2 regions of the Rhizobium sp. 01N447_2 genome follow, and region 2 is predicted to be linked to the other one. Evidence: predicted binding sites of a transcription regulator. Region 2 holds the regulator's gene; the other holds the start of a gene.

Evidence for each region. Region 2 encodes PhoB, which activates phosphate uptake and scavenging genes when phosphate is short. Its sites were predicted from a motif close to TGTCATNNANCTGTCAT; they were not measured.
Region 1: AC1ECN_RS12020 (acid phosphatase) is a predicted target of PhoB. The motif match lies at 1,475-1,491, and genes of this name have one in related genera.

The regions. Positions count from the first base shown of each region.
Region 1 covers NZ_JBFTQY010000014.1:196,938-200,624, reverse strand. Annotated here, with positions in the region: gene AC1ECN_RS12025 (hybrid sensor histidine kinase/response regulator) at 1-1,362, opposite strand, end outside; gene AC1ECN_RS12020 (acid phosphatase) at 1,542-3,446, shown strand; gene urtA (urea ABC transporter substrate-binding protein) at 3,640-3,687, shown strand, end outside.
Region 2 covers NZ_JBFTQY010000019.1:66,014-69,700, forward strand. Annotated here, with positions in the region: gene pstB (phosphate ABC transporter ATP-binding protein PstB) at 1-490, shown strand, start outside; gene phoU (phosphate signaling complex protein PhoU) at 535-1,248, shown strand; gene phoB (phosphate regulon transcriptional regulator PhoB) at 1,381-2,064, shown strand; gene AC1ECN_RS16280 (GcrA family cell cycle regulator) at 2,647-3,180, opposite strand; gene AC1ECN_RS16285 (aspartate aminotransferase family protein) at 3,601-3,687, shown strand, end outside.

The sequences.
Region 1 (3,687 bases), on a different contig from region 2:
GAAGGCGCCGAAATGAGCGATCAGCGACACGGCCGCCGACAACGTCATGGCGCCGAGGCCGACGGGGTTGATGTCGTAGAGATGGGCGCGCTTGAACTCGATGCCGGGGGGAGCAAGGCCAAGCGGCTTGTTGATGAAGAGATCGGCGGAGATCGTGCAGAGCCAGGCCATAGCGATGATCGAGAAGATGCCGAGCGTTTCCTCCAGCAGCCGGTAGATGCCGAGTTCCATCAAAAGCAGGGCGATCGCGACGTTGAAGACCAGCCAGATGACGCGGCCGGGATGGCTGTGGGTCAGCCGCGAGAAGAAGTTCGACCAGGCGAGCGAACCGGCATAGGCATTCATCACGTTGATCTTCAGCTGCGAGACGACGACGAAGGCGGCCATCAACAGCAGCGCGGCATTATGCCAGGGGACCATGTAGCCGAAGGCAGTCAGATACATCTGCGCCGGGTCGGCGGCGCGATCGAGGGGGACGCCCGAGGTGAAGGTCAGCACGACCAGAAATGAACCGGCAAGCAGCTTCGGCGCGCCGATGATGACCCAGCCGGGCCCGGCGAGAAAGATCGCCAAGCGGTGGCGCCACTTGCGCTGCGGGTCCGGCGGCAGGAAGCGCAGGAAGTCGGCCTGTTCGCCGATCTGCGACATCAGCGCCAGGATGACGGCGGAGGCGGCGCCGAACTCCACCAGATCGAATTCGGCGATGGTGCCGGGCGGGCCGGAGGCATGGCGGATGCCGGCGAAGGCGCGCCAGAGATCGAACTTTTCCCAGTCCAACAAGGCGATGAAGATGAAGGGAAGGATATTCAGCACGATCCAGAAGGGCTGGGTCATCAGCTGGAACTTGCTGATCAGCCGCACGCCGTGCGTCACCAGCGGGATCACCATGACGGCGCTGATGATGTAGCCGATCCAGAGCGGGATGCCGAGGGTGAGCTCCAGCGCCCCGGACATGATCGATGCCTCGATCGCAAACAGCATGAAGGTGAAGCTCGCATAGATCAGCGAGGTGATGGTCGAGCCGATATAGCCGAAGCCTGCGCCACGCGTCAGAAGATCGATGTCGACGCCGTGGCGGATGGCGTAGCGGCTGATCGGCAGGCCGATCGCCAGCATGGCGGCCGAGGCGACGATAATGGCGTAAAAGGCGTTGGTGGTGCCGTAGGAGAGAGTGATCGCCCCGCCGATCGCCTCCAGCGCCAGAAAGGAGATCGCGCCGATCGCCGTCTGCGAGATGCGCTGCGAGGAGAAATGGCGAGCGCTCTTTGCGGTGAAGCGCAACGCGTAATCTTCCAGCGTCTGGTTGGCGACCCAGCGATTATATTCGCGTCTCACCGGAATGATGCGTTGGCGCGCTGCCATGTCTTCCTTTCCGGCATTCCGGTTGGGCTCATCGTCTCTCCGGCAGTTTTGGCGGGATGGTTGGGAAAGGCAAGAGGCGGGCACCGACTGGTTCACAGAATGGCAATATTTTTGCAATTGATCTGTCACATAAGGGCTCTAACTCTCCCGGCGTTCGTTCAATCATTTCGGGTATCGCCATGTCTGCTTTAAGCCTTTGCCGCCTGAGCACCGCCCTCGTCTGCCTTCTTTCGATCGTGCCATCGCTTGCCAGCGCCGAGCAGACCACGGCGGCGAAAGCGCCTTATGCGCAGGCCGGAAACACCAACAAGCGTGGTGACGCCTGCTTCTCGACGGTGGACAGCAACGCCGCCGTTCATCTTCTCTCCGGCTTCCTCGAAATCTGGACCCCGCGCACGCCTTTCGTCGATGCGGGTGTCGAAGCCCCGGCCAAGGATAATTGCCCGGCGGTCGCCAAGACGGATTGGGACGGCATTCCTTCTAGCAAGACCGACGGCCATATCGTCAACCAGGCCGTCCATGACGCCAACATCGCCTATGTCGTCAAAGCGACGCGGGCGCGGACTGCCGATCAGGCGGTGGCCGCCTATCTCGACGATCGGCGCGGCAAGAATGCCAGCATCGTCGATGGCCTCGGTCCGCTGACAGATGCCTGGAAGGCCGGCTCGAAGCAGATCACCACGATCACCGAGGTGGCGGCCGACGCGACGACGGTCAAATATGACGACAAGGGCAACAATCGCGGCGCCGGCAGCAAGCCGGACGCGGAAAACAAGACCGATGCCAACCCCGACATGGGCCTTGCAATCGACTTCATCAACGCCGCAAGCGGTGATGGCTCGACGGAGCCGGCCAAGCGCTATTTCAAGTATGGCCGTCCCTACCGCTGGAGCCAGGACGTGTCGGTCGTCCCGACGCTGGAGCCCGCCAAGAGCGGCAAGCCGGTCGAGGACGGCGGTTTCCCGAGCGGGCATACGGCGGAAGCCTGGCGGGATGCGCTGGCCATGGCCTATCTCGTGCCGCAGCGCTTTCAGGAAATGATCACGCGCGCCAGCGAACTGGGTGAAGACCGCATCCTCGCCGGCATGCATTCTCCTCTCGACGTGATGGGCGGCCGGATGCTCGGCACGGCTACGGTCGTCTACAATCTGAATAAGCCCGATAATGCCGCGCTGAAGAACGACGCTTACAGCCAAGCGCAGTCATGGCTTATCGCCAAATCAGGCGTTGCGGATGCGGGCGCGCTCGAAGTCGCTGCCCATGCGGCACCGCTGGCTACAGATCGTTTCGCCGATCATGACGCCAATCGCGCTTACGTGCTGCAGCGCTTGAGCTACGGCCTGCCGACGATCCATGCGACCGATCAGCCGGCGCGCGTGCCGCAGGGCGCCGAAGCGCTTCTCGAAACGCGTCTGCCCTATCTGGGCGGCGAGCAGCGCCGCGACGTGCTGAAGACAACGGAAGTCGCCTCCGGCTATCCGCTCCTCGACGATGCGGAAGGTTACGGCCGTCTCAACCTCTTTGCCGCGGCCGACGGTTATGGTGCGTTCGAGCAGGACGTGACCGTGACGATGGACGCGGCAAAGGGCGGTTTCAATGCGATCGACACCTGGCGGAACGACATCACCGGCAAGGGCAGGCTGGTGAAGCGCGGCGAAGGCATCCTCGGGCTGTCGGGCGCCAACAGCTATGCCGGCGGTACCGTGCTGGAAGAGGGCGCGCTGGTGGCCCTCTCGCCGTCGGCCTTCGGTACCGGCGGCCTGACGGCTGACCGCGGTTCGCTCGTTCTGGCAGCGGACAAGCCCGTGACCATCGGCGGCGACTATCAGCAGCTTGCCACGGCCGTGATGAAGCAGAGGCTCGGCGTGAACGGCGAGGGTACGCTGATCGTCCATGGCAAGGCGGTGCTGGCCGGCGAGCTCGATGTGACGCTTGCCGACGGTTTTGTCCCGACGCCTGGAACGAAGATCGAGATCCTGAAGGCGAGCGCCGTGACTGGCGCCTTCGAAAAGCTGACCGTCGCAGGCCATAGGGCGAGCCTCTCTTACGGTCCGACGGCTATCGTCTTGACGATCGACGGATAATTCCTCCGAGAGGATCGACAAGGCATCTCCCGCGGTGGGGATGCCACCTCTTCCGGCCTGCTGCCTGTTTGCCCCCCGCGCCTACGTCAATCGACGTATGTGTTTTCGCGCAGCAGCACCCGATAGTTCTTTAAGCAACAGTTAATCTCCGTTTCCGGTCTGTTGCGGAACAAGAAGAGGGGAGTTCAACCAGATGAATCTCAAATCCACTATTACGGGCGCAGCGCTCGGCGCCGTCATG
Region 2 (3,687 bases):
CTTCCAGAAGCCCAACCCGTTCCCGAAGACGATCTATGAAAACGTCTCCTACGGCCCGCGCATCCATGGCCTTGCCAAGTCGAAGGCCGACCTCGACCAGATCGTCGAGACCAGCCTGCAGCGCGCCGGCCTCTGGAACGAGGTCAAGGACCGCGTGCACGAGTCCGGCACCGGCCTGTCGGGCGGTCAGCAGCAGCGCCTCTGCATTGCGCGTGCCGTCGCCGTCAGCCCTGAAGTGATCCTGATGGACGAGCCCTGCTCGGCGCTCGACCCGATCGCCACCGCCAAGGTCGAGGAGTTGATCCACGAGCTGCGCGAGAACTACACGATCGTCATCGTCACCCACTCCATGCAGCAGGCCGCGCGCGTCTCGCAGCGCACCGCCATGTTCCACCTCGGCAATCTCGTCGAGGAGAACGACACCGACAAGATGTTCACCAATCCCGACGATCCGCGCACCCAGGACTACATCATGGGTCGCTTCGGCTGATTTTGGCGTCACCAAGCCTTTCCGTTATTCGAGGATAAAGCCCCATGGCATCGACACATATTTATTCTGCCTATGATGATGATCTGAAGTTCCTGTCCAGGCGGATTTCCGAAATGGGCGGCCTGGCCGAGCAGATGGTCGCCGAAGCCGTGCGGGCGCTGGTCAACGGCGATACCGCGCTGGCGCAGAAGGTCATCTCCGACGATGTGATCCTCGATCACGCCGAACGCGAAATCGGCGACAAGGCGATCGTCACCATCGCCCGCCGCCAGCCGATGGCCGCGGACCTGCGCGAAATCATGGGTTCGATCCGCATCGCCGCCGATCTCGAACGCGTCGGCGACCTTGGCAAGAACACCGCCAAGCGCGTCATCGCCGTCCAAAGCACCGGCGTTCCCCGCAAGCTCGCCCGCGGCCTCGAGCATCTGTCCGAGCTGGCGCTCGTCCAGCTCAAGGAAGTGCTCGATGTCTACACCAATCGTTCCGCCGACAAGGCGAATGCGATCCGCGAACGCGACAACGAGATCGACGCGATGTACACCTCGCTGTTCCGCGAGCTCCTGACCTACATGATGGAAGATCCGCGCAACATCACCAGCTGCACGCATCTTCTCTTCTGCGCCAAGAACATCGAGCGCATCGGCGACCACGCCACCAACATCGCCGAGACGATCTTTTACATGACGACAGGCGCGCAGCCGGAAGGCGACCGTCCGAAGGACGACAGCGCCAACACCGTCGGCGCGGTCACCGAATAACCGCCCACACCCGCCGCTTGCGTGCGCGCCCATCCGGGCGCGCAAGAGGTCGCAGCCAATTCTGATTTTGCGCAGGATGCATTGCTTAAATCACCCCCGGTTTAAGGATCATGCGCGAGGAGACCGACACGCATGATCCCGAGAGTTGCAGTTGTTGAAGACGAGGAAGCCCTCAGCGTGCTTCTTCGCTACAATCTCGAAGCGGAAGGCTTCGAGGTCGATACCATCCTTCGTGGCGACGAAGCCGAAATGCGACTTCAGGAGCGCACGCCCGATCTTCTCATCCTCGATTGGATGCTGCCTGGCGTCTCCGGCATCGAGCTCTGCCGGCGCCTGCGCATGCGGCCGGAAACCGAGCGCCTGCCGATCATCATGCTGACGGCGCGCGGCGAGGAGAGCGAGCGTGTCCGCGGATTGTCGACGGGCGCCGACGATTATGTCGTCAAGCCCTTCTCGACCCCCGAGCTCGTTGCCCGCGTCAAGGCGATGCTGCGCCGCGCCCGTCCCGAGGTGCTGTCGACGGTGCTGAAATGCGGTGACATCGAGCTCGACCGCGAGACCCATCGCGTCCATCGCAAGACCCGCGAAGTCCGCCTCGGCCCCACCGAATTCCGCCTGCTGGAATTCCTGATGTCGTCGCCAGGCCGGGTCTTCTCCCGCTCACAGCTTCTCGACGGCGTCTGGGGCCACGACATCTATGTCGACGAGCGCACCGTCGACGTCCATGTCGGCCGCCTGCGCAAGGCGCTGAATTTTTCCAACATGCAGGACGTCATCCGCACCGTCCGCGGCGCCGGTTATTCGATGGAAGCCTGAGGGCTTCCGTTCTGGTTGCTGACAAAGTCGCTCGTGCTAACGTCCTAACCTACCGGGGTCGAGCCACTCGTCTCGACCCGTCCTCCGGACCCCGTAGACGGGGCGAGGGGACGTGCTCTGCGAAAGGTTGGTGGGGACAGAGAGGGTTGCGGCACAATCTCTTCTCCCCTCGGGGAGAAGGTGCCGGCAGGCGGATGAGGGGGCCACACGGCACACTCTTTCCGTGATAACCTATCCCACATGCCGAACGGCTGCGCCCTGAACACGATCGAAACGACGCCAACGCGGTCGAAACCCGCATGGTGTTGTAAGAAAGACCGGCTTCCCTGGCCCCCCTCATCCGCCCTACGGGCACCTTCTCCCCGAGGGGAGAAGAGGGAATCGAGATGTTGCGGCATGTCACTTCGCCCCTTGAGAACCGAAGGAAAGGTCGAGACCCATGGCTCGACCCTGGTTGGTGGCGGCAGCCGGATGAGGGCAAGTCGGCGTTCTCAACGAACTGAACACCCAAGCGCTCCCATCCGCGCATAAAAAAACGGGCCACTCGGCCCGTTTTCTGCATTCTAACGATGGTCAGCCCGCTCAGCTGGCCCGCGCTGCCGCCCGGCGGCGTTCGTTCACCGGCTGGTAGGCAAGCTTCTGGTGATAGCTGCAATAGGGCGAATTGTCGGGGGATTCGCAGCCGCAGAAATGGAAGTCGTCCTTCAGCGGATCGCCGACCGGCCACTTGCAGGTGCGTTCGGTCAGTTCCGTCAGGCCGAGGCGGCGGGAAATCGGCACCACCACATTGCCTCTCGGCACGTATTCCATTTCCTCGATCGTTTCGATCTCGATCTCTTCCTTCAGCATCGTCGCGCCCTGCTGGCGGGTGACGGTGCGGGTGGTGATCCGAGAGGCGAAGTTCGGCGCGCGCGGCGCCGATGTATTGCGCTTCGGCGTTCGCGCCGCGGTGTTGGTGCCGCCGGCCTTGGCGCGGCCGGGAAGGCACAGCCGGTGCACTTTACCGATGACCGCGTTTCGGCTGACACCGCCAAGTTGTGCCGCGATCTGGCTCGCGCTCAGTCCTTCGGCCCAARGCTTCTTGAGTTTCTCGACCCGCTCGTCTGTCCAGTTCATGCCCTGTCTCCACCTTTTGCGTTGGTGATGGCAGAATCCCTCACCGTTGTCCCGGGAGCTCCGAAACAAGAAACGCTTGATCAATTTTGGTGACTAGTTCCGCCGCATGCAGTCTAGTAATTGATCTTTAACCTAGTGTGAGCCTGACTCCGTGACAAGAGTCGCATGAATCCGGATGAATCGAATTCGTAGTTTTCCCCAACTTGCTGTCCCTGCGTGGCATTTCTGCAATAATGCCTGTTGAAGACTGAAAATGCCGCTGTACACCTGTGCTGCATACGCTAAGGGCGCCGTTTTGTTGACATTGCAGCGCGAAAAGGAAATAGTGCCACTCGCCGCCGCAAGGCGGCATTTTTGATTTTTCGGGCCTGGTTTCCTTAGCCGGAGTCATTGCCCGGCAACTTTGATGGAGATCGCGCCATGGCTGAAGCCGCGCCGCTTTATGACACCTATTCTCGTGCCCCGCTGCGGTTCGAGCGAGGCGAGGGCGTATGGCTGATCACCGAA